3 regions of the Neobacillus oceani genome follow, and region 2 is predicted to be linked to each of the others. Evidence: a T-box and tRNA genes for the amino acid it is inferred to sense, from the RefSeq annotation. Region 2 holds a T-box; the other regions hold tRNA genes.
The links. A T-box is a leader RNA that pairs with one kind of tRNA and senses whether it is charged. The one in region 2 lies ahead of pheS (phenylalanine--tRNA ligase subunit alpha), so its partner is inferred to be a tRNA-Phe.
Positions count from the first base shown of each region.

Region 1: it has a tRNA-Phe gene. The T-box ahead of pheS (phenylalanine--tRNA ligase subunit alpha) is inferred to sense a tRNA for this amino acid. The anticodon was not compared.
Region 3: it has a tRNA-Phe gene. The T-box ahead of pheS (phenylalanine--tRNA ligase subunit alpha) is inferred to sense a tRNA for this amino acid. The anticodon was not compared.

Region 1 is NZ_CP143543.1:3,326,688-3,336,458, reverse strand. It holds rRNA gene V1499_RS16910 (23S ribosomal RNA) at 1-2,333, shown strand, start outside; rRNA gene rrf (5S ribosomal RNA) at 2,573-2,688, shown strand; tRNA gene V1499_RS16900 (tRNA-Val) at 2,698-2,773, shown strand; tRNA gene V1499_RS16895 (tRNA-Thr) at 2,797-2,872, shown strand; tRNA gene V1499_RS16890 (tRNA-Lys) at 3,007-3,082, shown strand; tRNA gene V1499_RS16885 (tRNA-Leu) at 3,092-3,173, shown strand; tRNA gene V1499_RS16880 (tRNA-Gly) at 3,184-3,258, shown strand; tRNA gene V1499_RS16875 (tRNA-Leu) at 3,265-3,353, shown strand; tRNA gene V1499_RS16870 (tRNA-Arg) at 3,365-3,441, shown strand; tRNA gene V1499_RS16865 (tRNA-Pro) at 3,451-3,527, shown strand; tRNA gene V1499_RS16860 (tRNA-Ala) at 3,539-3,614, shown strand; tRNA gene V1499_RS16855 (tRNA-Met) at 3,639-3,715, shown strand; tRNA gene V1499_RS16850 (tRNA-Ile) at 3,774-3,847, shown strand; tRNA gene V1499_RS16845 (tRNA-Ser) at 3,869-3,961, shown strand; tRNA gene V1499_RS16840 (tRNA-Met) at 4,060-4,133, shown strand; tRNA gene V1499_RS16835 (tRNA-Asp) at 4,137-4,213, shown strand; tRNA gene V1499_RS16830 (tRNA-Phe) at 4,223-4,298, shown strand; tRNA gene V1499_RS16825 (tRNA-His) at 4,319-4,394, shown strand; tRNA gene V1499_RS16820 (tRNA-Gly) at 4,408-4,481, shown strand; tRNA gene V1499_RS16815 (tRNA-Ile) at 4,487-4,563, shown strand; tRNA gene V1499_RS16810 (tRNA-Asn) at 4,723-4,797, shown strand; tRNA gene V1499_RS16805 (tRNA-Ser) at 4,802-4,892, shown strand; tRNA gene V1499_RS16800 (tRNA-Glu) at 4,898-4,969, shown strand; gene V1499_RS16795 (glucose-1-phosphate adenylyltransferase) at 5,788-6,933, shown strand; gene V1499_RS16790 (sugar phosphate nucleotidyltransferase) at 6,955-8,007, shown strand; gene V1499_RS16785 (TraR/DksA C4-type zinc finger protein) at 8,089-8,847, opposite strand; gene V1499_RS16780 (GNAT family N-acetyltransferase) at 9,093-9,638, shown strand; gene V1499_RS16775 (1,4-dihydroxy-2-naphthoate polyprenyltransferase) at 9,714-9,771, opposite strand, start outside.
Region 2 is NZ_CP143543.1:3,160,874-3,170,644, forward strand. It holds gene V1499_RS15970 (CvpA family protein) at 1-37, opposite strand, end outside; gene zapA (cell division protein ZapA) at 40-300, opposite strand; gene rnhC (ribonuclease HIII) at 490-1,449, shown strand; gene pheT (phenylalanine--tRNA ligase subunit beta) at 1,533-3,944, opposite strand; gene pheS (phenylalanine--tRNA ligase subunit alpha) at 3,976-5,013, opposite strand; T-box leader at 5,087-5,326, opposite strand; gene V1499_RS15995 (TrmH family RNA methyltransferase) at 5,427-6,194, opposite strand; gene sspI (small acid-soluble spore protein SspI) at 6,311-6,523, shown strand; gene V1499_RS16005 (M42 family metallopeptidase) at 6,565-7,650, opposite strand; gene V1499_RS16010 (dUTP diphosphatase) at 7,725-8,210, opposite strand; gene V1499_RS16015 (sigma-w pathway protein ysdB) at 8,597-8,995, shown strand; gene V1499_RS16020 (DUF1294 domain-containing protein) at 8,989-9,255, opposite strand; gene rplT (50S ribosomal protein L20) at 9,358-9,717, opposite strand; gene rpmI (50S ribosomal protein L35) at 9,753-9,771, opposite strand, start outside.
Region 3 is NZ_CP143543.1:819,478-829,248, reverse strand. It holds gene V1499_RS04095 (S8 family serine peptidase) at 1-3,007, opposite strand, end outside; gene V1499_RS04090 (short-chain fatty acid transporter) at 3,658-5,076, opposite strand; gene V1499_RS04085 (hypothetical protein) at 5,489-5,674, opposite strand; tRNA gene V1499_RS04080 (tRNA-Leu) at 6,073-6,154, opposite strand; tRNA gene V1499_RS04075 (tRNA-Cys) at 6,183-6,257, opposite strand; tRNA gene V1499_RS04070 (tRNA-Gly) at 6,264-6,338, opposite strand; tRNA gene V1499_RS04065 (tRNA-Gln) at 6,344-6,418, opposite strand; tRNA gene V1499_RS04060 (tRNA-His) at 6,440-6,515, opposite strand; tRNA gene V1499_RS04055 (tRNA-Trp) at 6,531-6,604, opposite strand; tRNA gene V1499_RS04050 (tRNA-Tyr) at 6,612-6,696, opposite strand; tRNA gene V1499_RS04045 (tRNA-Thr) at 6,704-6,779, opposite strand; tRNA gene V1499_RS04040 (tRNA-Phe) at 6,806-6,878, opposite strand; tRNA gene V1499_RS04035 (tRNA-Asp) at 6,884-6,960, opposite strand; tRNA gene V1499_RS04030 (tRNA-Met) at 6,964-7,037, opposite strand; tRNA gene V1499_RS04025 (tRNA-Val) at 7,200-7,275, opposite strand; tRNA gene V1499_RS04020 (tRNA-Glu) at 7,282-7,356, opposite strand; tRNA gene V1499_RS04015 (tRNA-Ser) at 7,373-7,463, opposite strand; tRNA gene V1499_RS04010 (tRNA-Asn) at 7,470-7,544, opposite strand; rRNA gene rrf (5S ribosomal RNA) at 7,561-7,676, opposite strand; rRNA gene V1499_RS04000 (23S ribosomal RNA) at 7,791-9,771, opposite strand, start outside.

The DNA.
Region 1 (9,771 bases), 170 kb from region 2:
TGGCGTGCCTTTTGTAGAATGAACCGGCGAGTTACGGTCCCATGCAAGGTTAAGCCGAAGAGGCGGAGCCGCAGCGAAAGCGAGTCTGAATAGGGCGAATGAGTATGTGGCCGTAGACCCGAAACCAGGTGATCTACCCATGTCCAGGTTGAAGTCCAGGTAACACTGGATGGAGGACCGAACCCACGTACGTTGAAAAGTGCGGGGATGAGGTGTGGGTAGCGGTGAAATTCCAATCGAACCTGGAGATAGCTGGTTCTCTCCGAAATAGCTTTAGGGCTAGCCTCACGTTGTAAGAGTCTTGGAGGTAGAGCACTGTTTGGACTAGGGGCCCCCATCGGGTTACCGAATTCAGACAAACTCCGAATGCCAAAGACTTATCCGTGGGAGTCAGACTGCGAGTGATAAGATCCGTAGTCAAGAGGGAAACAGCCCAGACCACCAGCTAAGGTCCCAAAGTATACGTTAAGTGGAAAAGGATGTGGAGTTGCTTAGACAACCAGGATGTTGGCTTAGAAGCAGCCACCATTTAAAGAGTGCGTAATAGCTCACTGGTCGAGTGACTCTGCGCCGAAAATGTACCGGGGCTAAACGTATCACCGAAGCTGTGGATTGACATCTTCGATGTCAGTGGTAGGAGAGCGTTCCAAGGGCGTTGAAGCAGGACCGGAAGGACCTGTGGAGCGCTTGGAAGTGAGAATGCCGGTATGAGTAGCGAAAGATGGGTGAGAATCCCATCCACCGAATGCCTAAGGTTTCCTGAGGAAGGCTCGTCCGCTCAGGGTTAGTCGGGACCTAAGCCGAGGCCGAAAGGCGTAGGCGATGGACAACAGGTTGATATTCCTGTACCACCTCTTCATCGTTTGAGCAATGGGGGGACGCAGGAGGATAGGGTAAGCGCACTGTCGGATATGTGCGTCTAAGCAGTTAGGCTGGAAAGCAGGCAAATCCGCTTTCCGTGACGGCTGAGCTGTGACAGCGAGGGAAATTTAGTACCGAAGTTCCTGATTCCACACTGCCAAGAAAAGCCTCTAGCGAGATGAAAGGTGCCCGTACCGCAAACCGACACAGGTAGGCGAGGAGAGAATCCTAAGGTGAGCGAGAGAACTCTCGTTAAGGAACTCGGCAAAATGACCCCGTAACTTCGGGAGAAGGGGTGCTCTTTAGGGTTCATAGCCCTGAAGAGCCGCAGTGAATAGGCCCAGGCGACTGTTTAGCAAAAACACAGGTCTCTGCGAAGCCGCAAGGCGAAGTATAGGGGCTGACGCCTGCCCGGTGCTGGAAGGTTAAGAGGAGGGGTTAGCGCAAGCGAAGCTCTGAATCGAAGCCCCAGTAAACGGCGGCCGTAACTATAACGGTCCTAAGGTAGCGAAATTCCTTGTCGGGTAAGTTCCGACCCGCACGAAAGGCGTAACGATCTGGGCACTGTCTCAACGAGAGACTCGGTGAAATTATAGTACCTGTGAAGATGCAGGTTACCCGCGACAGGACGGAAAGACCCCGTGGAGCTTTACTGCAGCCTGATATTGAATTTTGGTACAGCTTGTACAGGATAGGTAGGAGCCTGTGAAGCCGGAGCGCCAGCTTCGGTGGAGGCGTCGGTGGGATACTACCCTGGCTGTATTGAAATTCTAACCCGCACCCATGATCTGGGTGGGAGACAGTGTCAGGCGGGCAGTTTGACTGGGGCGGTCGCCTCCCAAAATGTAACGGAGGCGCCCAAAGGTTCCCTCAGAATGGTTGGAAATCATTCGCAGAGTGTAAAGGCACAAGGGAGCTTGACTGCGAGACCTACAAGTCGAGCAGGGACGAAAGTCGGGCTTAGTGATCCGGTGGTTCCGCATGGAAGGGCCATCGCTCAACGGATAAAAGCTACCCCGGGGATAACAGGCTTATCTCCCCCAAGAGTCCACATCGACGGGGAGGTTTGGCACCTCGATGTCGGCTCATCGCATCCTGGGGCTGTAGTCGGTCCCAAGGGTTGGGCTGTTCGCCCATTAAAGCGGTACGCGAGCTGGGTTCAGAACGTCGTGAGACAGTTCGGTCCCTATCCGTCGTGGGCGCAGGAAATTTGAGAGGAGCTGTCCTTAGTACGAGAGGACCGGGATGGACGCACCGCTGGTGTACCAGTTGTCTTGCCAAAGGCATCGCTGGGTAGCTATGTGCGGACGGGATAAGTGCTGAAAGCATCTAAGCATGAAGCCCCCCTCAAGATGAGATTTCCCATTCGTAAGAAGTAAGATCCCTGAAAGATGATCAGGTTGATAGGTCAGAGGTGGAAGCACGGCGACGTGTGGAGCTGACTGATACTAATCGATCGAGGACTTAACCAAATAGAAAAGCGGAGGCGACTGGTCAGCCTCGACAAGCGCTGGAAGGCCGGTAATTGAAGTCGTTCTTTGACTTCGATGGACGGACTGAAGCGACCTCGAGAGGCTAGGAGCCGCAGCTGGACAATAAGATTACCGTGTTCTTCTGAACTTCTTCTGAAAATTATCCAGTTTTGAGGGAATGAAATTTCCACTTGAAAAAACCTGAAAAGGTATTATAATAAAGTATGTCTGATTCAATGTCTGGCAGTTATGGCGAGAAGGCCACACCCGTTCCCATACCGAACACGGAAGTTAAGCTTCTCAGCGCCGATGGTAGTTGGGGCCTCGCCCCTGTGAGAGTAGGACGCTGCCGGGCATAAATGATGGAGGATTAGCTCAGCTGGGAGAGCATCTGCCTTACAAGCAGAGGGTCGGCGGTTCGATCCCGTCATCCTCCACCATATATTTAAATATCATTCATTATGCCGGTTTAGCTCAATTGGTAGAGCAACTGACTTGTAATCAGTAGGTTGGGGGTTCAAGTCCTCTAGCCGGCACCATTTTTGAGCCATTAGCTCAGTCGGTAGAGCAACGAGCAAAGCTTCATGCTTAAGCTGCGAGTTGTGGAGTAGAACGAAAGTTCTGCGGAGCATCTGACTGAAGTTAATATATATTTAGGGAGCATTCCCTGTACGAGCCATTAGCTCAGTTGGTAGAGCATCTGACTTTTAATCAGAGGGTCGAAGGTTCGAGTCCTTCATGGCTCACCATTTTCATATGCGGGTGTGGCGGAATTGGCAGACGCACTAGACTTAGGATCTAGCGCCGCGAGGCGTGGGGGTTCGACTCCCTTCACCCGCATTATTATCTTGCGGAAGTAGTTCAGTGGTAGAACACCACCTTGCCAAGGTGGGGGTCGCGGGTTCGAATCCCGTCTTCCGCTCCAGATTTAGCCGGGGTGGCGGAACTGGCAGACGCACAGGACTTAAAATCCTGCGGTAGGTGACTACCGTACCGGTTCGATTCCGGTCCTCGGCACCATTTAAAATTATGCGCCCGTAGCTCAATTGGATAGAGCGTCTGACTACGGATCAGAAGGTTATGGGTTCGACTCCTTTCGGGCGCGCCATATAGATTTCGGGAAGTAGCTCAGCTTGGTAGAGCACTTGGTTTGGGACCAAGGGGTCGCAGGTTCGAATCCTGTCTTCCCGACCATTTTTGAAAAAGGGGCCTTAGCTCAGCTGGGAGAGCGCCTGCTTTGCACGCAGGAGGTCAGCGGTTCGATCCCGCTAGGCTCCACCATTCATAAAATCACTTATATATTTTGGCGGTGTAGCTCAGCTGGCTAGAGCGTACGGTTCATACCCGTAAGGTCGGGGGTTCGATCCCCTCCGCCGCTACCAAAATTTTGTGCTTGACCAGACAGTTCAGAGCCGGATTCTTATAGTGATTGTATAATATGGACCTTTAGCTCAGCTGGTTAGAGCAGACGGCTCATAACCGTCCGGTCGTAGGTTCGAGTCCTACAAGGTCCATCAGATATTTTTATAATAAATGGAGGAATACCCAAGTCTGGCTGAAGGGATCGGTCTTGAAAACCGACAGGCGGGTTAAACCGCGCGGGGGTTCGAATCCCTCTTCCTCCGCCATTTATTTTTTATCCTCACGGGGTGGCATCGATCAAGCTGCGAGTTGTAGGAGAGTCAGCTCACTTAGAGCATGGCGCAACTTAATATCTTTTTATCGTCGCGGGGTGGAGCAGTTCGGTAGCTCGTCGGGCTCATAACCCGAAGGTCGCAGGTTCAAATCCTGCCCCCGCAATATGGTCTGGTAGTTCAGTTGGTTAGAATGCCTGCCTGTCACGCAGGAGGTCGCGGGTTCGAGTCCCGTCCAGACCGCCATTTTTTTATGGCTCAGTAGCTCAGTCGGTAGAGCAAAGGACTGAAAATCCTTGTGTCGGCGGTTCGATTCCGTCCTGAGCCACCATTATCAACCTTTTGGTAATGGCGGTTGTGGCGAAGTGGTTAACGCACCAGATTGTGGCTCTGGCACTCGGGGGTTCGATTCCCCTCAATCGCCCCATTTATTTTAATACGCGGGTGTAGTTTAATGGTAAAACTCCAGCCTTCCAAGCTGATGTCGTGGGTTCGATTCCCATCACCCGCTCCATATATGGGCCTATAGCTCAGCTGGTTAGAGCGCACGCCTGATAAGCGTGAGGTCGATGGTTCGAGTCCATTTAGGCCCACCATATTTTTATTTAGAATTATTATTCCGCAGTAGCTCAGTGGTAGAGACGAGCATCACACCTATGAATAAGCTGCGAGTTGTACACGCCGAGCCGCTTCTTGCGGATCTTTCTGAGGCGGGGACACAAAATACTATATAGGCGTATGGATATACTTATTATTCCGCAGTAGCTCAGTGGTAGAGCAATCGGCTGTTAACCGATCGGTCGTAGGTTCGAGTCCTACCTGCGGAGCCATTATGGGGAAGTACTCAAGAGGCTGAAGAGGCGCCCCTGCTAAGGGCGTAGGTCGGGTGACCGGCGCGAGGGTTCAAATCCCTCCTTCTCCGCCATATATGGCCCCTTGGTCAAGCGGTTAAGACACCGCCCTTTCACGGCGGTAACACGGGTTCGAATCCCGTAGGGGTCATAAAACTAGAAAGAGCAGCAGGCATTTTGCCAGCTGCTCTTTTTCGCATGTTCTTCTACTTCCTATATATATCCCATTGTACAGTGATGTATTGAGATCTTCATGGTGTGTGATCCCTTACTAGCTCCAATCAATTCCTATATATCTTTTCCCTATTTCAAAAAGTGGATTTTTGATGCAAATTCTCCTCTTTAAAAGTTTCAGAAAAGTTTTAAAACTTTTTGAGAAAACAGGTTATTCTTTTGAAAAAATAGGGTATAAGAAAGAATACTTTAAAATAAACTGAAAAATTTCTTCATTCTTCTCTTGTTTCCCTGAGTTGCTCTCCTTTTTTCCTCTATAGTTGGCAACTTTACATAACTTTTGCCTTTGGCGATTATACACTTCCCTGCCATAATTTTTTCGAGTTGACGGGCGGGTTTTTATCTTTTTATGAAGGAAAAATTGTCCGGTACGGAAGGATAGGGTGGAATTTCCGGGATTAATGGGAGATTCACTAATTTTTTGTCAATAAAGCGAAGAATTTTTGTCAAGGTATTGAGGCCGATAAAGAGAATTATTGTTAAAAAAAAGAATATCCATTTCAAAGGGATTTCAATGTTCAACAGCATGCAGTGGGCATGCTACTCCTTTTGAAAGTATGGACAAAGGCAGTAAAAGCTATTTGTTTTTACCTAAATAAGGGCTTTAATGGGAGAGCAAAGGGGTTCCAATCTTTCCAGTAAAATGCCGGGCAATTCAGACAAGGCCTCGACAGGATGGTTTTCATTCTTCGCTAGGGCTTTTGTTTTTGCCCAGAAAAGAGAGGAGCAGCCAAAATGGCAAAGAAAAGATGTGTGGCAATGCTGTTGGCGGGGGGGCAGGGCAGCAGGCTGAAAATGTTGACACGGAGTATCGCTAAGCCCGCAGTTCCGTTTGGCGGGAAATACAGGATTATCGATTTCACCTTAAGCAATTGCGCGAATTCAGGTATCGATACTGTCGGGGTTCTGACCCAATACCAGCCGATGGTGTTGAATTCATACATTGGAATCGGAAGCGCGTGGGATTTGGACAGGAAGGACGGAGGGGTAACGGTCCTGCCGCCTTTCAGCGAATCCTCCGAAGTGAAATGGTATACGGGAACCGCCTGCGCCGTTTACCAGAACCTGAATTACCTTAAGCAGTATGATCCGAAGTATGTCCTTATTTTATCTGGCGACCATATTTACAAGATGAATTATGAACATATGCTCCAGTACCACATTGAAAAAGGCGCCGATGCCACGATTTCGGTTATTGAGGTGCCTTGGGGGGATGCCAGCCGTTTTGGCATTATGAATACCGGCTCGGATATGAGAATCATAGAATTCGAGGAAAAGCCGGACGTTCCCAAAAGCAATCTCGCCTCAATGGGGATTTATATATTCAGCTGGGATGTGCTGAAAGAAAGCCTTGAAGCTGATTACGTAAATGCTGGCTCGAGCCATGATTTTGGTAAAGATGTCATTCCTCGGCTCGTTGAGGAGGGGAAGAGGCTTGTCGCCTATCCTTTTTCCGGGTACTGGAAGGATGTTGGGACGCTCGAAAGCTTTTGGGAGGCCAATATGGATTTGCTCGATGATACTTGCGGGCTTGATTTATTCGATAACGATTGGCGGATTTATTCAGTAAATCCAAATCATCCACCACAGTTCATTTCAAGTGATGCAATGGTTGTGCATTCACTGGTCAACGAAGGGTGTACCGTTGAGGGGGATATTGAACGCTCCGTTGTTTTCCAGGGGGTAACAATTGAAAAAGGGGCCGTCGTCAAGGATTCTGTCATCATGCCGGATTCCATAATCGGCAAAAACACGTTCATTGAAAGGGCGATTGTCCCTTGTGATATGGAAATTCCTGAGGGTACGGTTATTCGCCCGGAAAACGGGGAAGTTGTACTCGTTAATGATGAAATGATTAAACAGAGAGATTTAGCTACTTAATTTATCGAAGGAGGGGCAGAAATGAAAAAACAATTATTAGGAGTAATCGATGCAGCCACTTATCATGAAGACCTGCAAGAACTGCTGCCACACAGGCCGGTTGCCGCTCTGCCTTTTGCAGGTAGATACCGCCTGATTGACTTTGTCCTTTCCAGCATGGTGAATTCAGGAATCAGCAGTGTTGCAATATTTCCGAAGTCTGGTTATAGATCATTAATGGACCATCTTGGTTCGGGAAAGAATTGGGACTTAAACAGGAAGAGGGACGGTTTGTTCCTTTTCCCGGCTTCTCCATCAGATGCGGATAGAGAGTCCGGAATCGGCTGCTTTTCGCACTATGCCGAAAATCTTGATTTCTTTTATAGGAGCTCTCAGGAGTACACCTTGATTTCTAATTCATTCACCGTCATCAATACGGACTTCACCAGCCTATTGGATAAGCATATTGAGTGCGGATGCGATTTGACAGAGGTATATAAGAACGGACGGCCCCTTGATATTTATCTTCTTAAAACTTCGCTTCTTATTGATTTGGTCGAGAATCGGGCCGAAACCGGGTATACATGCATCAAAGATGTTTTTGAAGATTTGTCCAGCCCTTATAGCGTGTGCAGATATGAATATGAAGGCTATGCGAAAAGGGTGGAAACGATCCAGGGGTATTATAAAACGAGCATGGAACTGCTCGATGCACGTGTGTGGAGTACATTGTTCAAAAGGTCACAGCCGATCTTTACAAAAGTGAAGGATGAGCCGCCATCCCGTTATTATCCGGAGTCGTCGGTGAAAAGGAGCCTTATCGCCAATGGCTGCCAGCTGAAAGGGAAAATTGAAAATAGCATCATTTCAAGGGGAGGGACAATCGGGAAAGGCTCGATTATCCGGAACAGTGTAATTATGCAAAAGTGCCAGATTGGCGAAAGTTGCGTCCTGGATTGCGTAATCCTTGATAAAGATGTTTCGGTTGAATCTGGTACTGTCCTGATTGGGACTCCCGCGAATCCAATTGTCATTGGCAAGGGCTCTTACGTGGAAAATGCGAACTTGCCGGCGAAGTCACTTATGATTTTATAAGAAATCCGTGAATCGGCCACAGATTTTATAAAAATAGCCAGCTCCATAATTTCTAGGAGCTGGCTTTTTGGTTTGTATTGTTTATTTCTTTTTATCGTCTACATAACTGTCCTTCCGGTGGAAATGGACGTCCCCCATCTGCGAGTCAAGGCCTTTCCTGTCCAGTAAATTCTCCAAATCCTTCAACTTTTCATTGTTCGAATTGTACTTCCGGTTTCCGCCTTCCATATCGTTTGAAACAAATTCCTCAATGTCCTCGGGTGGAGCTTCTTCATTGATGCCGTTTCTGTATAGCTCCTCATAGCTGTCGTAATCGCCGACAAGATCCGAGGGCCCCTCGGATGTCCCGTAGCGTGCTACTTCTTCAAAGGAGTCGTTTGTATCGATGACTCCGCCTTCACTTCTTCCTCTGAAGGAATTCGGCAACGATGGGTCGAGGATATCCTCTTCAACAGGCCTGTCATTGGCGACGGTCCGCTCAGGAGTATGCTCGACGCAGTAGAGGGTGGAAGGTACGGCCTCCAAACGCTCGTATGGGATGTCTTTCCCGCATTCCCGGCAGACGCCGTAGGAGCCATCTTCTATTGCCGCGAGGGCTTCTTTAACCTTTCCGAGCTGTGAGTCGGCGTGGCCGTCCAGGGCGAAGTTCTTTTCCCTTTCAAAAAGCTCGGTTCCAAGGTCGGCGGGATGATTGTCATAGGAAGACAGTTCCCCGACCGTTTCGGTTTCGCCCTTGTCCCGATCTCCGTAGCCGTCCTTCATTTCCAGCTGCTGCTCCAGGGCCTTTTCTTCGTCCTTCAATAAATATTTCAATGAGTTTAATTGACTAGTGGTTAACATAGTTTATTCACATCCGTTTCCTTGCGAATTATCCTTTCTGTACTAAATTCCTTCCCCTTACGCCATGAGGCGAAACATTGTGCAAAGGATGGGGGATGAGAAGGATAGTATGGTTTGTGGGCCAATTTTTTTTAAAAAAAGAAAGCGGCCTTGTATGAATGCCAACAGGTGTATCGAGGGATTCATGCGTATGTTAGACTTGAAACCATAGAAGGCAAAGGGAAAGGGAGAGGCGCGGTATGGGAATATTGGTTACAAATGGAGCGCTTGTGATACGGAAGCTGCAAAAAGGGGATGCTAGCCTATTGGCAAAATGGCTTTCCGACCCGGCTGTCCTGGAGTATTATGAAGGCCGGGATAACCCGTTCGATTTGGCAAAGGTGCTAGACGTATTTTACCAGCCGGATGATGTTGAAATGAAATGCATTGTGGAGTATGAAGGAAAGGCGATCGGGTATATTCAGTATTACGGGCTTGGTGTGGAGACAAGAAGAGTTTATGGATATGGGGACGAGAATATTTTTGGAATGGATCAATTCATTGGGGAAAGTTCGTATTGGAATCGGGGCATTGGCACGGTCCTCGTTTCTGCGATGGCGGATTATTTGACCCGCGAGAAAAATGCGGATCGGGTCGTGATGGATCCCCAGGCCGGAAATGCCCGGGCGCTAAGGTGCTACGAAAAATGCGGGTTTAAAAAGGTCAGGCTTTTGCCAAAACACGAGCTGCATGAAGGGGTACACCGAGATTGCTGGCTGATTGAATATAGAAAAGCGCAAGCGCCCGTTTAGCGCCGTATGGACCTGTGGAGCTGCACAAATATTATCCGTTCTTAAAATATAAAAAAGCTCCCGCCGAAGCGGAAGCTAGATGAAATGGCCGATGAAGAGGCCAATGGATAGAAGGAATCCGAATATGGTGTTC
Region 2 (9,771 bases):
CAAAAATAAAAATAATAATAAGTACTAAATCAAGCATTTCTATTCGTGTTCCCTTTCCAGTTCTGATTTCAGCCGTTCAAGCTGGTCTTTCAGCTTGATAAAATCATTAACGGCATTTACTGCGGTAAGGACAGCCAGTTTGTTCACGTCGAGAGAAGGATTCTTGGAACCGATTTCCCGCATTTTATCGTCCACGAGCGATGCGACAAGCCTGACATGGCTCGAGCTTTCCGGTCCAATTATGACATATTGCTGCCCATATATATCGACCGTTGTCCGGTTTTTATTCATATTCGACACGTATTTGCCTCCATTCAAAGAATCCTACTCCCTATCATACCATGAACAAGCTTTACTGGAAAAGCGAAATAGAAGCTTCCCGCTTGAAGGCATGACTGCGGGGAATGTCGATAATTGCCTCCCATTAACGCCCGCGAAAGTATGGTAAAATAAGCTGATAAAGGAATCTTCAAAAAGGGGTGCTTGTTTTTGGGCCACGCTGTAATTATCGCCACACAGGCTGACATAGCAAAATTGAAAGAACATTATTCGCAATTTTTACTGGATAAACTCCCCACCGGCAGCGTGTTTTCGGCAAAAACGCCGTCCTGTACAATCACAGCCTACAAATCCGGCAAGGTCCTTTTCCAGGGAGCCGCTGCTGAGAGTGAAGCGGCCCGATGGAATGGACTCCAGCCTTCTGAGTCGGCAGTGGGTAAAAAACCCATTGCAACGAAGCCGGCACCCGGTTCGCATTTGCCTCCCAATTTCGGCCATTTGTCTGTCATCGGTTCGGATGAAGTGGGAACAGGCGACTTCTTCGGCCCCATTACCGTGGTAGCGGCCTATGCGAGGCAACAGGACCTTCCCCTTCTGAAGGAGCTTGGGGTCCGGGATTCCAAAGATTTGAACGATGAGAAGATCATTTCCATCGCAAAGGACATAAAGAACGTCATTCCGTTCAGCCTGCTCACCCTCCACAACGAAAAGTACAACGAGCTGCAGCAATCGGGAATGACCCAGGGGAAAATGAAAGCTATCCTACATAATCAGGCACTGATCCATCTTCTTGGGAAAATTGCTCCCGAAAAACCGGAAGCAATCCTCGTCGACCAATTTGCCCAGCCTGAAATTTACTACGCTCACCTAAGAGGTCAGAAAAAGGTTGTCAGGGAAAATGTCTTTTTCAGCACAAAAGCGGAGGGGCTTCATCTTTCTGTAGCAGCGGCGTCGATTCTTGCGAGGTATGCGTTCATACGGCACTTTGAAAAGCTCGGCGAAGAGGCTGGGTTCACCATTCCAAAGGGAGCTGGAGCAAAAGTGGACGAAGCGGCCGCAAAACTCATTTTGGCCAAAGGGCAATCCACCCTGCCCCATTTCGTCAAACTGCATTTTGCAAATACACAAAAAGCCATGGCACTGGTTGCAAAGAGAAGGGGCAGCTTTTAATTAATGCCAGGTATAAAGAAAGAGCCGGACCCAAGCGGGTAACGGCTCTTTTTGTTCAAATATTTATCATTTACTTTTTAAAATTATCCCCTCAGGACGGCGCCAGCCTGCTCCTTTAGAGCTTCAAGCACCTTGTCATGCACCTTTGTTACCTCTTCATCTGTAAGCGTCCGTTCTGGGTTCGCGTACTTCAAAGAGAAGGCAATCGATTTCTTGCCGGCTTCCATATTCGCTCCTTCGTACAGGTCGAACACGGATGCTTCCTTCAAGAGCGGCTTGCCCGCCTCAAGGATGATGCTGCGCAGTTTTCCTGCCGGCGTTTCTTTATCCGCGACAAGCGCGATGTCCCTTGTGATGGACGGGAACCTTGGAATCGGCTCGTAATGCAGCGGCTCCGTTCCAGCTTCCAGCAATTCGCCTAGTTTCAATTCGAATACATACGTATCCTTCAAATCAAGCTCTTTTTGCATGGTAGGATGGATTTGGCCGATGAAGCCGATCCGTTTTCCATCGAGCAAAATGTCGGCAGTCCTTCCAGGGTGCATGCCGTCAAGCTGCGCCTGCGCAAACTCAACCCGGCCATCAAGGCCAAGCTTTTCGGAAAGCCCTTCAAGGATTCCTTTTAGGACATAGAAATCAACAGGCTTCTTTTCGCCCTGCCATGGGTTTGAAACCCATAGACCTGTTACAGCGGCCGCCAAGTGTTCTTCTTCGACCGGAAGTTCGCCGCCTTTCGAAAGGAACACGGCACCTGTTTCATAAACGGCGAGGCTATCCGCTTGGCGCGCGCCATTGTATTTCAATACTTCAAGCAGCTGTGGCACGATGCTTAGGCGCAACAGGCTGCGCTCTTCACTCATCGGCATCGCCAGCTTGATCGCCTCTGTTTTTTCAAGCGCGTATTGGGCAACCTTTTCTTCACTTGTTAAAGAATAGGTTACAGCTTGATATAGCCCAGCGCCCTCAAGATAGCGGCGGACCACACGGCGTTTCGCCTGGTAAGGAGTCAGTTTCCCGGCAGATTGCTCGCCCGCGGGAAGGGTTTTCGGTATGTTGTCGTAGCCGTAGAGGCGGGCTGCTTCCTCAATCAAGTCCTCTTCGATCGTAATATCGCCGCGGCGTGTCGGCACGATGACCGTGACGGTTTCATCTTCAACTGACACGTCAAACTTCAGCCTTGCGAAGATGTCTGTCACTTCATCGATTGAAAGCTGCATTCCAAGGACGGAGTTCAGTTTTTCCATCGTAATTGAAACGACCGCCGGTTCTACTTTAAGTGCATCCGCTACGACAGTGCCCTCGAGTACCTCGCCGCCAGCGTACTCGGCCATGAGTGCCGCGGCCCTTTCACCCGCTTCACGCACCCTGTTTGGATCCACTCCCTTTTCAAACCTGGCACTTGCTTCACTGCGAAGCCCGTGGTCCTTCGACGCCTTCCTGATTGTGCTTCCTGTAAAATAGGCCGACTCAAGCAGGACAGTCGTTGTAGATGGACTCACTTCCGAATTCGCTCCGCCCATCACGCCTGCAAGCGCGACCGGCTCTGTCCCATTCGTGATAACAAGATGGTCGGAAGTGAGCGTCCTCTTTGAATCGTCCAGCGTTACAATCGTTTCTCCCTCATGAGCGCGGCGGACGAGGATTTCCTTCGAGCCCAGCTTATCATAGTCGAATGCATGGAGCGGCTGGCCGTATTCAAGCAAAATATAGTTTGTTATATCGACAACATTGTTGTGCGGGCGAATCCCTGCCGCCATGAGGCGCGTCTGCATCCAAAGCGGTGACGGGCCGATTTTGACATTCTTGATTACTTTCGCCGCGTACAATGGATTGTCTTCTTTCGCTTCGACGGTTACTTTTATATAATCGGAAGCTTTTTCGCCGGCTTCGTCCAGCTTGATTTCAGGGAACTTTACTTCCCTTTCCAAAATCGCGCCGACTTCATAGGCAACCCCAAGCATGCTCAAGCAGTCGGCCCTGTTCGGTGTAAGTCCGAGTTCAAGAACCTTATCATCCCGGTTAAGCGAAGCGATGGCATCTTCTCCAGGCGTTACGCTTTCCGGGAAAACGAAGATACCTTCCGCGTATTCCTTTGGAACAATCTTGCCTTCCATGCCAAGTTCCTGCAGCGAGCAAATCATTCCGTTCGACTCTTCGCCACGGAGTTTTGCCCTTTTAATTTTGAAATTTCCTGGCAGTACCGCGCCCGTTTTTGCGACGGCTACCTTCTGCCCTTTCGCAACGTTCGGCGCGCCGCAAATGATTTGAACCGGGGATTCCTCACCGATATCAACAAGGCATTTGCTTAACTTATCCGCATTAGGATGCTGTTCGCGCTCAAGGACATGCCCGATTACAATCCCTGTGATGCCTTCGTTAAGAGTTTCGACACCCTCAACCTCTATTCCGCTCTTCGTAATTTTTTCCGCAAGCTCTTCACTCGTTATGCCGGATAAATCAACATAATCCTGGAGCCATTTATATGAAACAAACATGTTTAAAGCCTCCCTTTTTTAAAAATTGAGTCTATTCCTGCCTCGAAAACTGTTTCAGGAACCGGATATCGTTCGTATAGAAATGGCGGATATCGTCAATTCCGTACTTCAGCATCGCGATTCGCTCAGGCCCCATGCCGAAAGCAAACCCTGTATATTTTTTCGAGTCATATCCGGCCATTTCAAGGACGTTCGGATGAACCATACCGGCGCCGAGGATTTCAATCCACCCGGTTCCCTTGCAGACGCTGCAGCCATGGCCGCCGCAAATTTTGCAGGAAATGTCCATTTCAACAGATGGTTCGGTGAACGGGAAGAAGCTTGGACGAAGCCTGATTTCGCGGTCCTCGCCGAACATTTTTTTCGCAAACTCGGCAAGCGTCCCTTTCAAATCGCTCATCCGGATATTTTCACCGACAACAAGGCCCTCAATTTGCATGAATTGGTGTGAATGGGTCGCATCGTCATTGTCGCGCCTGTATACTTTCCCAGGGCAAATAATCCGGATTGGACCTTTGCCGCCCTGTTTTTCCATCGTCCTTGCCTGGACAGGTGAAGTATGGGTTCGAAGCAGTGTTTCTTCAGTAATATAGAAGGAATCCTGCATATCACGCGCTGGGTGGCCTTTTGGCAGGTTAAGGGCTTCAAAGTTGTAATAATCCTTTTCAACCTCCGGCCCTTCGGCGATCTGGTAGCCCATGCCGATGAACAGGTCTTCAATTTCTTCGATAATTTTCGTTAATGGATGATGGCTTCCGGTTCTGGCCGGCCTGCCGGGCAAAGTCACATCAATTGTTTCCGAAGCCAAACGCTCATTGACCGCCACTTCTTCAAGCTGCTGCTGCTTAGCCGAAATTTCCGCTTCAATCGCTTCACGCACCTCGTTGACAAGCGCCCCCATTTTCGGGCGTTCTTCCGCGGACAGCTTGCCCATTCCGCGCAACACCTCTGTGATTGGCCCTTTTTTGCCGAGATAGGCGACACGGACATCGTTCAATTCCTTCAGGCTTGACGCCTGGGCCACTTTTTCAATGGCTTCATTTTGCAATTCCGTCAATCTTTCCTGCATGGATATATTCCTCCTTTTATCAATCGGGCTAAGTACGGTGCTTTTTTGGAAAACAAAAAAAGCCCCATCCCAAATAAGGGACGAGGCTTGTGTTCGCGGTACCACCCTTGTAAACACGTATGTATAGAACATTCGTGTTCGCTTCATTGAGATAACGGCTTCTGCCGGCGCACCTTTACATCCATTCCGGATGGTCCCGGTGCCAACTCGGGAGGTGAACTTCGCTTGCTTTTGCCTAAAAGTGCTTTCAGTCCAGGGCACTTTTTCCCTAAAAGGCTACAGTCAAGGTACTTTTCTCCGTCATTGTTTTTCTTGTATAAATTTAGTTGCTATTATATCTTATTTCCGCTTTTGTTTCAAACTGTTTCGGTTGAATAATCTATGCTGCCAAAACTTTGCTGGTTACCCTTCTTTTATTGGTCCTTATGCAACCGCAAATAATATAACAGCACACCGGCCGCGACGGCGACGTTCAGCGACTCGCTTTTTCCGTAAATCGGGACATACAGGTTTTCGGTCGTTTTTTCCAAAAAATCTTTAGAAACGCCATTCCCTTCATTTCCGACAAGGAGCGCGAACCTTTCCGCTGGCATGGCTTCGGTATAATTCCTTGCCCCTTCAAGCGCGGTGCCATATACGGCGATGCCTTTTTCAATCAGCTTCGGTATCCATTCCTCAAGCCTTCCGGTCAGGACTGGCAGGTGAAAATGGCTTCCCTGGGCCGAACGGAGCACCTTTGGATTGTAAATATCAACACAGCCTGTTCCTGCAATGACAACATCAATTCCCGCGGCGTCCGCGGTCCTGATCATTGTCCCGAGATTGCCTGGGTCCTGGACGGCATCGAGCAAAAGGAACGTTTCCGCGGTTTCGATTTCATCTCGGCTGGACTGTTGCCTGCATACCGCCATAATCCCTTGAGGTGTTTCTGTTTCTGATAGGCTTTTAAAAATATCCTTCGTCACGACAGTTACGGGAATATCCTTATAATCAATCCGGGGAGGGATGTCGGTTCCCTCGGAGATAATCAACTCAGCAATTGTGCCCGGGCTTTTGATTGCTTCTTCAACAAGGTGGAACCCTTCAGCCAAAAACAGTCCGGACCGGTCCCGCTCTTTCTTCATGGACAGCTTCTTCCATTGCTTCACCTGAGGGTTTTGGGCGGATTGGCTATGTTTCACAGCTGCCCCCCCTTTCTTTATCACTCATTTTCCTATTATAGCTTAACGCTTGTACATATTAAAACCTGAAATAGAAAAAGATAGGGATGAATGAAAATTGAAAAGGAGGATAAACAATGGACCTTAATTTGCGCGCGGCTGTTATCCATAACATTGCCGACAATACCCAGCAGGAACTTGAGGACACAATTGTCGACGCCATCCAGAATGGCGAGGAAAAAATGCTTCCGGGGCTTGGCGTTTTATTTGAAATCATCTGGAACAATTCTTCGGAAAACGAGAAAAAAGAAATGCTGCAGGCTCTTGAAGGCGGACTGAAAAAATCTTAAAAAACAAGCTCCCCGTGACAGTTGTCAGGGGAGCTTTGCTTTTAGCCCAATTTAATTTTTTCGACTGTTTCCTTGTCGAGGCGTTTAATGACCTCGACAATAAGCTTAACTGCATTTTCGTAATCATCGCGGTGCAGCATCGCCGCATGCGAATGGATGTAGCGGGTCGCAATTGTGATCGCCAAAGATGGAACGCCATTATGTGACAAATGGATGGCGCCTGCATCGGTTCCGCCGCCTGGGACTGTATCAAATTGATAAGGAATATTTAGTTCGTCCGCTGTATCGGTGATGAAATCGCGTAATCCTTTATGGGAGACCATCGACGCGTCATAAAGAATGATTTGCGGACCATTGCCCATTTTTCCAAGCGCTTCTTTTTCAGTAACCCCTGGAGTATCGCCGGCAATCCCTACGTCGACGCCAAAGCCGATATCAGGCTGGATTTTGGCAGCGGCTGTCCTGGCGCCGCGCAGGCCGACTTCCTCCTGGATCGTGCCGACGCCATAAACGACGTTTGGATGGTCCGCATCCTTAAGCTGCTTCAGGACATCAATGGCAATCGCACACCCGATTCGGTTGTCCCATGCCTTTGCAAGCAGCATTTTCTCATTTTTCATGACTGTGAACTCAAAGTAAGGAACAATCATGTCACCTGGGCGGACCCCCCACTCGGAAGCTTCTTCCCTGCTCGTTGCACCGATATCGATGAACATATCCTTAATCTCGACCGGCTTTTTCCGTTGTTCGGCTGTCAAGATATGAGGTGGTTTCGATCCGATAACCCCAGTTACATCGCCTTTACGTGTAACGATCGTAACGCGCTGAGCGAGCATAACCTGGTTCCACCAGCCGCCAACAGGCTGAAAGCGGACGAACCCCTTTTCATCAATCTGGGTTACCATGAATCCGACTTCATCAAGGTGGCCTGCGACCATGATTTTCGGGCCGCCCTCCTTGCCGGTTTTCTTTGCAATTAGGCTGCCGAGGCCATCGGTTGTAACTTCGTCGGCATAAGGAGTAATATACTCTTTCATGACTTCGCGGACTTCCCGCTCATTTCCCGGAATTCCTTTTGCATCCGTGAGCGCTTTAAGCATTTGCAATGTTTCATCCAGTTGTGCCATACCTATGACTCCCTTTTTTATGTATTTGACCAGTTCATTATACAAAACGGCGGGATATTTGTAAAAATTTTCTGCTAATAGCCGTTTTGCTGTCTTTCATAATTTACTTCATTTTTCACGCGGTATGCTTCTTCAATTCTAGTTGCTGCAAAGCCAAGAAGATTTGCAAGACCCATAAACGAACGGAACAGGGTCCGATAATCGCTTTCCGACCTGCTTTTTTGAAAAGAAGAAATCGCCCTGAAAACATCGTTGAATTGTTCAGTTACATTCCGTTTAGGTTCGCCAGTAAATTCAATTTCCGAAGTGAATCCGGATTCGATTCCAAGCGATAGAATGAAATGGATGCCGTCAACAAATTCCTCCAGGACGGTTTCCCGGGGTGACGATGGCTTCTTGCTCCAGAACTTGAAACAGCGCGTCTCATTGGCCAATTCCCCGACTTCGACGAGCAAGGCCAAGACCTTCTTGTCAAACAAATCCTCGTTTTCCAGCCCGTTGTTTTTCTCTATGTAGGAATCAAGGGCTCTTTGCATATCAAATAATTTTTCGAGATTCATATCTATCCTCCCTGTTGTTTTAAGTGAACAAGAGTGTTAATTATTCAGAATCAAGACCGTTTTGAGAAATCTTTTCCGGCGAAACGGTCTTGAAGGACTTTTAAAATTCGCACTTCCATTCACGAAGGTCGTGCTAGTTAATAATCGATCCTCTCCGAAATGGGAACCTTTTTCCTTTTGCTTCGTATGTATAGGATACAACAATGGTTTCGAAACCAAAAATAGTGCCATGCGGGTGCTTTATCCGTGTGAATCCAGGGACGTTTCCTGCACCATCTAAGACATCACACCTTGTTTTCCAAAAAGGCTTCCCCAGACCTTAGAAGACGGGCTACGGATAAATATAAATTGGAACAAAAAGCTTCTAATGCCAGGAGGGCGTGAATTTGATTATGGTATTACGTGTAACAGTACTGGTTTTGTTAACCTCTATTGTTATAAGAATTGCACACATCATTTTCAGTAAAACGAGAAAGCTGGAATCCGCGAAAAAACAGAAACGTTTTTTCCTCCTTGACGATAAGGAAAATCCTAGAAAGAATTTTTTCCTTACATACAAAGGAGCTGTATTTGAAGGCGAAAAATACCTTGGAATTTCAGGCGATTCGTTTGCAGTTATCTCAATTTCCCTATGGCCAAAGGATGCGGATAAGCTTGAAGGCATGACGCATGATGATTTCCTGTTTATCAAAAGCGAATTGGCGAAATCGTATCCTCATGCTTCAATTGAATGGAATGGCTCCGTCAAGGATCATTTGCGCAAACTCATGTCCAGCTCTCATTGAAAAAACTCTAGGTACACAATTAGGCTGATTTCCAAAAGCGCCAAAAAAGGAAAGCCGTATCTAAAAGCGGCGTGCTTTGTTTTATGCCTAAAATAATTCATACCCAATGCTGCCCCCGCGGCACCCCCGGCAAGCGCCGCAAGCCAAAGGGTCCGCTCACTAATCCTGAATTCACCGTGCCTGGCTCTTTTTTTATCTATTCCCATCAAGAGAAAGGCGATTATATTTATAATTAAGAGATATCCGAATACCAAATCCATATCCTCCCCCAAAAGAAGGTAAATTGAAATTTACCAACACCACAACTAAATAATATAGCAGAAAAGCCATTCCCTTTTTAGGAAATGGCTTTACAGTTGTGCTTATTTTTCAAATTGCTTCTTAGCAGCGTTTGCAAGTTCTGCGAATGCCGCTGCGTCGCTGACAGCAAGCTCAGCAAGCATTTTGCGGTTTACTTCGATGCCCGCAAGCTTCAGGCCATGCATTAAACGGCTGTAGGAAAGGCCGTTGATGCGTGCAGCTGCGTTGATACGGGTAATCCAAAGTTTGCGGAAGTCGCGCTTCTTCTGGCGACGGTCGCGGTATGCGTACATCAGGGATTTCATAACCTGCTGGTTTGCAACTTTGTATAATGTATGTTTTGAACCGAAATAACCTTTTGCTAATTTAAGAACTTTTTTACGACGCTTGCGCGTAACAGTACCGCCTTTTACACGTGGCATGTATTTTCCCTCCTATATGAATCGATCGCTCGATATTACTTAAGATTGTCCAAC
Region 3 (9,771 bases), 2.2 Mb from region 2:
CGAGTACGAAGGAAGTTTCTCCATTTACAAAAGGATTTTCAGAAAGAAGTTTTCCATCAACTTTTACATACCAGTAGGCGACGCCGCTTGTTTTATCTGAAACATCTACCGTAACAGTTTTCCCGTCTTTCTCAAGTGTGGTCTTTAGCTTTGGCGTCGTGACGTCAAGCTTTACTGGTAAAACAACTGTCTGTGGTTTGGCACCTTCATAATCCAGGGTTGCCTTCACCTGCAAGTAATATTGGCCTTCTGGAGCCACCTTGCCGTTATGCATTTTACCATCCCATGTCCAGTCGGAGAATAGGTAGTACATGGCTCCTCTGCCGCCGTCATAGTAATTTTTACGTACAAATTCTTCGGATGCAATTTCTTTTACTACCTTGCCATCAGCATTCAATACATTCAAATCGAATTTTTTGGCATTGCGGATCAAGGATAAAATATAAGTCGCACTATCGTTTTTACCGTCACCATTTGGCGAAATGGCAATCAAATTAGGGTTAAGCTCGCCAGTTGCCTGGTCAGTACCTAAATAATTGTACTTGCCGCCGCCTAAATGTGTCATAACGCCTGTGTATCCGTAGTAGGACATTGGATCCCAAGCTGGAGTGTCAAGGATTGGAGCCGCATTCCAGTCACCTTTAAAGCCGACGTAAGGAACAACCAAATCAGGATTTGTATCAGTTGGGTCGGTTAGTTTAACAAAGCCTTCCAACCAGTAGCCATTTGTAAAATACGATTTCAACGTTGAGTCCCATCCACTGACATCTACAGAGACTTCAAAAGTTGTTTTGCCTTTGGCAGGAACTTCGATTGTGTTGACTGCCTTTCCGTTAACTGTTGCAACCGCACCTAGATTCAGTGCACCAAATTGGTTCGGTACTGATACAAATAACCCACCGCCTGCATTAACTGGAGCATCCGTTTGAGCACTTGCACTAACATCATAGGCTACTGCGTTGTCAGAGTAGTTTTCCGCGGTTAACGTAAACGTTACAACATTGTTTTTTACTTCTTTCAAGGCAACTTTCGCTTCACCAGTTTTGGAGTCAGTCACGGTTACAGGTGTTGATAATGCAGCATGAAGCTGCATTAAGCCCGCTCCCTGTCGGCGTGGTGACACAGGCGCACCACTGAATAAAATCGGTTTAGCAGTATTTAACAAGAATTTCTTCGCAAGCTTTGAACGAGCAGCGCCTTGAAGGCTGAATTCATTATCTACTCTTTCAAGTACCAATGCAGAACCACCGGATACGTGCGGCGCCGCCATTGATGTACCGCTCATAATCTGGTATTCGTTATGGTCAGCAGTGGAGTAAATTTGTCCGCCTGGAGCAGTGATTTCCGGTTTGAAATCAAGGCTAGGCGTGATGCCCCAGGATGTAAAGTCGCTCATCTTGCCTGCATTACTGTTTGGTACGGTCATCTTACCGCCGTCGAAGCTCACACTTACAGCTTTGCCGGCTTGAAGGGCAGCCGCAAAGCGATCCCCATCCGCTTTTAACATGAATAATTGTGGAATCGTAATCGCAGCATCGGTTGCCATATTAACGGTTCCACCGGCATTGTTGTAAATAATTACTCCGGCAGCACCAGCTTTTTGGGCATTAAGGGCTTTATCAACAAACCCTATCTCACCACGTTGAATTAACGCAAATTTACCTTCCAAATCTTTTCCTTCAAGCTGATCAGGCTTTCCTAATCCTCCGTAAACCAATTCAAAGCTTGTACCCACTGTAGGGGCAGTCTGACCGGCTGATAGGAACATTACTTGTTCTGCACCGCCACCTTCAATTGAAACATTAGCCGCATCTACATCCATGTGTGTGTTTTCATAGGACGCAACAGAAATGGAGTCAGTGGATACACCAGGAGAACCTACAACGCCATAATCTGGGTTTGAAGCGTATGGGTGGAAATAACCGTTTCCAAAGTAAGTTGAGTTACCTGCAGAAATAGACATGACCACTCCGTTATCAACAGCACGTGTAACAGCCTGTTGTTCAGGTGAATTCGCATCTACGAACCCAGCAGTCGACCCAAGGCTCATATTTAATACGTCAGCGCCAAGCTTAATCGCATCATCAATCGCTTTAATATAAATATCGCCCCATGTAGATGCCTGCTCTTCGCCAAATACACGCAAAGCAAGTAATTGAGCTTCTGGAGCAACACCTTTAATGCCACCGTCTTCTTCGTCACCATTGGCTGCTACAGTTCCTGCTACGTGCATCCCGTGCATGCCTGTAACGGCATTGTCATCAAGGATGTCATCGTTCTTGTCCATGTAGTTCCAGCCGTAAGGGACCTTGTCATTAAAATACTTTCCTGGAAGGCTTGACTCGGCAATTTCATTCTCTACCGCACCTTTGGATATCTTAGCAGCAGAGGAATCACTTAATAGGAAGTCTTTATGCGAAGGGTCAACTCCGGAGTCGATGATTCCGACAACCATACCTTCCCCATTGTATCCGAAATCACGCCAAGCTTTCTGGGCTTCAACGAGTTCTTTGCTGTACTTCATATCCGGCTTTTCAGTTGGTAGATTATACTCGTTTGCGAGGTATACTTGTTTTACCTCTGACACTTCCTTGATTTTTTCAATATCACCGTATTTTACTTTCGCACTAAAGCCGTTTACGATCGCATTGAATTCCTGCTCGTATTTAATGCCAAGTTTTTTTCCGTTGATATTATCCTTTGCAGCCTTTTGCTTGTCTTTTGCAGCTTTTTCTAGCTGCTTCCGCTCAGCTTTGGCCAGCTTATCGTACTTTACGCCTTTCTTTGTTGCCGTTTCAACAGGCGCGCTCCCATCCAATTCAACAATGACACGAACCTCTTGTTCCGGGTCAATGCCTTGGTGGTCAGTCGCTGTGAGATTTGTTTTTGAAAGCGTCGGTTTATGTAAATCTAATTGTTCCGGTGTGATGTTGCCAAATGCAGCAAACCCTGTGCTGCCAAATGCTAACAAAATAATTAGGAATATTGCAGTAAATCTTTTACCCATGTTCTTCCCCCTTAATGTTTTTAAAAAAGAAAATAGCAGAGAATATCCTCCTTCCGCAGTATTCGACTGAAAAAATTAAATTTTCAGTATAATGATACTATACTAAATTCCTATTTTTGGTGGTAGCGTAAAAAGTCATAGGTCTTAAGTAAGTGATTTTTCGAATATAGAATGTTTTTGTAGGAAAAAAGCGAATGTTGTCAATTCAAGGGTTTTTTTAGACTTAATATCAGGTTTTTAAGTAAAAACTTTCGAGAAAAAAAGGGGAATTTCCCGAAAAATTATTAGACGTAAAAGAAAATAAGTTGTGGAATTAGGTATTTTGGCACGAGGAATTGATAATGAATTTAAATGGAATATTTATTGAGAGAAGAAAAAAAAGACTCTTCACGATTAAGTGAAAAGCCTTAATAAAGCAAAATTCTAGTCAATAGTTGAAACCTGTGGCCGGGGTATAATATGCCTTCTAACTCCTTCATATATAAGGGTTCATTGTGGACTTGTGAAAAATTTGTGTAAAATATCTTTTTCATTTTTTAATACTTTTTTTAAAAAGTCCAAATGATATATGTAATAAATTTGAATCTGGGCTGAATTTTGCAATAAAACACCTCGACCAGTATAAAACTGAGTCGAGGTATTAACATAAATTACTGGAAGACTGGAGCAACATACGGCAGTGTTTTTGCTAAAATCCAAACTAAGAAAAGTACAACTGGAACATGAAAAATCAATTGTAATATAGAGTAACCAGCGAGGTCCTTAGCCTTGATCCCCAATACTCCCAGTAAAGGTAACATAAAGAACGGGTTAACCATGTTAGGGAGTGCTTCTGTCGCATTATATACTTGCACGATCCAAGCCATGCTAACATTTAACTCTTTCGCAGCCTCGAGCAAGTACGGTGCTTCAACAATCCATTTTCCCCCACCTGAAGGTAGAAAGAGCCCTAGAACAGCTGAATAGATCCCTGCAATGACTGGGAAAGTATTTTCAGTCGAAATGGAAAGAAAGAAGTCTACTAATACATCGTTAAGTCCTGAATTCATTAAAATTCCGAAAATCCCTGCATATAATGGAAACTGTATAAGTACTCCACTAATAGCAGGTACTGAGTTAGATACTGAATTCAAAAAGTTCCTCGGTGTCCAGTGCAAAAGCAACCCAAACATTAAAAGTATGAAGTTATAATTATTGAGATTTAGTGCTGCGATTGGACCTACATCAGCCATTATGTATCCAATATAAAGAAAACCTAGAGTAACTAATAAGATCGTTAATATTGGGCTATATTCCAACCATTCTCCTGGTCTATCACCCTTCTTTTTTTCAAGAGATTCTATCCGGCTATAATCAAGACCAGCCATTTCCGCAGTCTTTGCCTTGTCCTTATTTGGTGCGGACACATATGCAAGCCAAACGGATAAAACAATTAGAACAACAATCATGACTAAGTTCTGCCAAGTGAAAATCGTTTCCGACATTGCAATCGTACCACTAATTTCATACAATTCAGGAGGAATGGAAGATTTCGTTGCCATTAATAATGCTGCTGATGAAGAAAGCCCTAATGCCCAAATACTTCCAAGACCTAAGAACCCTGCTGCTGCCATGGCTCGATAATCGACACCCTTGACTCGATTACTGATTTCTTTAATCAGGATACCACTAAACACTAAGCTAAATCCCCAACTAATTAATGATGTAACTAAGGCAAAGAATGCTACAAAAGCTACAGCTACTTTCGGTGATTTAGGAATTGTCGCCATCTTAGCAATGAGCTTATGAACAGGTTTTGAAGAAGCCACTACGTAGCCTGTAATAATAATAAAAGCCATTTGCATTGTAAAAGGAATCAAATCCCAATAGTGTTTTCCAAAATCGACCCCCACCTCGACAGGAGTCCTTCCCATTAATAAAGCAATTATTGCAACGATCACAACTGCAACTGCAGCAAAAATATACGCATCTGGAAACCACTTCTCACTCCAATTTGCTAAAGAAATACCCATACGTTCCAGTCTGCCTGATTGTTCCCCCTGTTTTGCGATTTTCTTCTCTTTTTCCAACAAGCACACACCTTTCTAATTATTTTCCAATTAAAATAATTTTAGAGTATGGAATTGTGTTCTTAATAATTGGAATATTAAAAAATCATTACTTCCATCTTACAATACAACTACTTAAAGTCAATTAGAAAAACTCGAGTCTTGTAAAAAAGTGTCGTAAAAATTGTCACCTTCTATCTAGTTTTAGTATGTCCCGAAAAAAATAGGTATGACATCCATATCTCGTGCAATTTTTGGGTTATGACACCAAATAAAAAGTCCAAAAATATTGCTTCGATTGGTATCGTTATAAAAAAATATATAAAAACGCTCAAGAACACTGATACACCAATGTTCTTGAGCTATATTACGGATATTACTTAACTAAAGCATTCAAAAATGATGGTGGGGTCGAACCGATACTCCTCACGGATCACGGGTTTTGAGTCGTGCCGATATGTATATACATTAAAAAGTCCGTTGAAACGGTGTCTACATCACGAGAAGCAATCCGAATGAGAACGGCTACGTTTCGGGAAAGTACCCTATAATAGCTAAGTATATCGACCGATGCAATATAATAAAAGTAATGTCCGGTAAACCTCGATAACCTGGACATTAACAACGCCCGCCACATTAGCCACGTATAACTTCCGCATCCTGCTCGATGTGCATTTTGCTACGTCAGCTTGTCCACTTAATGCACACTGCCAGTTACCTCGTATGTATAGGCGGCCACCTTAACGAGCGTAAATTCGAATTTCGCACTCCTTAACCCAAAGTTCTAACGGATTCCCTCAAAATCCAGATAATCGGAGCGCAGGCTGCAACAGTGCTTCGACATGTCCTCCGTCATAGATAGTTCGTTCTGGCGTCTAGTACAGGCCATAATGACGTCCCCATTACAGTGTTATTCGTTTCCACCGCGTACGATTTTAATTGCTGGATCGTTCCGCATAAACGAAAAAACGCCGTTCTACATCTTGTGTAGAACAGCGTCATTTCAACGTTTTCAGATACCGGTGGCCGGGGTCGAACCGGCACTCCTTTCGGAACACGATTTTGAGTCGTGCGCGTCTGCCAATTCCGCCACACCGGCATAATAAAATGAATTGGACTTTGTATGATGGAGGCGGCAACCGGATTCGAACCGGTGAATAAAGGTTTTGCAGACCTTTGCCTTACCACTTGGCTATGCCGCCGAATAATGGAGCGGAAGACGGGATTCGAACCCGCGACCCCCACCTTGGCAAGGTGGTGTTCTACCACTGAACTACTTCCGCATAAATGGCTGGGCTAGCAGGATTCGAACCTACGAGTGACGGAGTCAAAGTCCGTTGCCTTACCGCTTGGCTATAGCCCAATATCAATATTTAAACATAAATGGGGCGATCGAGGGGAATCGAACCCCCGAGTGCCAGAGCCACAATCTGGTGCGTTAACCACTTCGCCACGACCGCCATTATTGGGAAAATTGGCAGGGGTAGTAGGAATCGAACCCACACCAAAGGTTTTGGAGACCTTCGTTCTACCTTTAAACTATACCCCTGTATAAATGGTGGTGGGGGACGGATTCGAACCGCCGAACCCTGAGGGAGCGGATTTACAGTCCGCCGCGTTTAGCCACTTCGCTACCCCACCGAAAAAATGGTGCCGGCTAGAGGACTTGAACCCCCAACCTACTGATTACAAGTCAGTTGCTCTACCAATTGAGCTAAACCGGCATAGTGAATATAAATTAAATTAAATATGGCTCAGGACGGAATCGAACCGCCGACACAAGGATTTTCAGTCCTTTGCTCTACCGACTGAGCTACTGAGCCATAAATGGCGGTCTGGACGGGACTCGAACCCGCGACCTCCTGCGTGACAGGCAGGCATTCTAACCAACTGAACTACCAGACCAAATTGCGGGGGCAGGATTTGAACCTGCGACCTTCGGGTTATGAGCCCGACGAGCTACCGGACTGCTCCACCCCGCGACGATAAAAAAATATTACATTTTTGTCATGCTCATTGGGAGCATTGACTGTCCCCATCTCAGTAGGCTAACTCAAGAAGCAGCTCGATGGGTACAACTCGCAGTTTAATCAGTGAGGCAACGCTCGTTGCTCCACCCCGCGACAATAAAAAATATAAACCTATGGTGGAGGATGACGGGATCGAACCGCCGACCCTCTGCTTGTAAGGCAGATGCTCTCCCAGCTGAGCTAATCCTCCAATGTATGGTGACCCCTACGGGATTCGAACCCGTGTTACCGCCGTGAAAGGGCGGTGTCTTAACCGCTTGACCAAGGGGCCAGTATTAAAATATATATGGCGGAGAGCAAGGGATTTGAACCCTTGATACGCGGTTAGCGTATACACGATTTCCAATCGTGCTCCTTCGGCCACTCGGACAGCTCTCCATTTGTTGGCTCCGCAGGTAGGACTCGAACCTACGACCGATCGGTTAACAGCCGATTGCTCTACCACTGAGCTACTGCGGAATAGTATTTAATCAAAGCCCGGCAGCGTCCTACTCTCACAGGGGCAAGGCCCCAACTACCATCGGCGCTGAGAAGCTTAACTTCCGTGTTCGGTATGGGAACGGGTGTGGCCTTCTCGCCATAACTGCCAGACATTGAATCAGACATACTTTATTATAATACCTTTTCAGGTTTTTTCAAGTGGAAATTTCATTCCCTCAAAACTGGATAATTTTCAGAAGAAGTTCGGAAGAACGAGCAATCTATTTGGTTAAGTCCTCGATCGATTAGTATCAGTCAGCTCCACACGTCGCCGTGCTTCCACCTCTGACCTATCAACCTGATCATCTTTCAGGGATCTTACTTCTTACGAATGGGAAATCTCATCTTGAGGGGGGCTTCATGCTTAGATGCTTTCAGCACTTATCCCGTCCGCACATAGCTACCCAGCGATGCCTTTGGCAAGACAACTGGTACACCAGCGGTGCGTCCATCCCGGTCCTCTCGTACTAAGGACAGCTCCTCTCAAATTTCCTGCGCCCACGACGGATAGGGACCGAACTGTCTCACGACGTTCTGAACCCAGCTCGCGTACCGCTTTAATGGGCGAACAGCCCAACCCTTGGGACCGACTACAGCCCCAGGATGCGATGAGCCGACATCGAGGTGCCAAACCTCCCCGTCGATGTGGACTCTTGGGGGAGATAAGCCTGTTATCCCCGGGGTAGCTTTTATCCGTTGAGCGATGGCCCTTCCATGCGGAACCACCGGATCACTAAGCCCGACTTTCGTCCCTGCTCGACTTGTAGGTCTCGCAGTCAAGCTCCCTTGTGCCTTTACACTCTGCGAATGATTTCCAACCATTCTGAGGGAACCTTTGGGCGCCTCCGTTACATTTTGGGAGGCGACCGCCCCAGTCAAACTGCCCGCCTGACACTGTCTCCCACCCAGATCATGGGTGCGGGTTAGAATTTCAATACAGCCAGGGTAGTATCCCACCGACGCCTCCACCGAAGCTGGCGCTCCGGCTTCACAGGCTCCTACCTATCCTGTACAAGCTGTACCAAAATTCAATATCAGGCTGCAGTAAAGCTCCACGGGGTCTTTCCGTCCTGTCGCGGGTAACCTGCATCTTCACAGGTACTATAATTTCACCGAGTCTCTCGTTGAGACAGTGCCCAGATCGTTACGCCTTTCGTGCGGGTCGGAACTTACCCGACAAGGAATTTCGCTACCTTAGGACCGTTATAGTTACGGCCGCCGTTTACTGGGGCTTCGATTCAGAGCTTCGCTTGCGCTAACCCCTCCTCTTAACCTTCCAGCACCGGGCAGGCGTCAGCCCCTATACTTCGCCTTGCGGCTTCGCAGAGACCTGTGTTTTTGCTAAACAGTCGCCTGGGCCTATTCACTGCGGCTCTTCAGGGCTATGAACCCTAAAGAGCACCCCTTCTCCCGAAGTTACGGGGTCATTTTGCCGAGTTCCTTAACGAGAGTTCTCTCGCTCACCTTAGGATTCTCTCCTCGCCTACCTGTGTCGGTTTGCGGTACGGGCACCTTCCATCTCGCTAGAGGCTTTTCTTGGCAGTGTGGAATCAGGAACTTCGGTACTAAATTTCCCTCGCTGTCACAGCTCAGCCGTCACGGAAAGCGGATTTGCCTGCTTTCCAGCCTAACTGCTTAGACGCACATATCCGACAGTGCGCTTACCCTATCCTCCTGCGTCCCCCCATTGCTCAAACGATGAAGAGGTGGTACAGGAATATCAACCTGTTGTCCATCGCCTACGCCTTTCGGCCTCGGCTTAGGTCCCGACTAACCCTGAGCGGACGAGCCTTCCTCAGGAAACCTTAGGCATTCGGTGGATGGGATTCTCACCCATCTTTCGCTACTCATACCGGCATTCTCACTTCCAAGCGCTCCACAGGTCCTTCCGGTCCTGCTTCAACGCCCTTGGAACGCTCTCCTACCACTGACATCGAAGATGTCAATCCACAGCTTCGGTGATACGTTTAGCCCCGGTACATTTTCGGCGCAGAGTCACTCGACCAGTGAGCTATTACGCACTCTTTAAATGGTGGCTGCTTCTAAGCCAACATCCTGGTTGTCTAAGCAACTCCACATCCTTTTCCACTTAACGTATACTTTGGGACCTTAGCTGGTGGTCTGGGCTGTTTCCCTCTTGACTACGGATCTTATCACTCGCAGTCTGACTCCCACGGATAAGTCTTTGGCATTCGGAGTTTGTCTG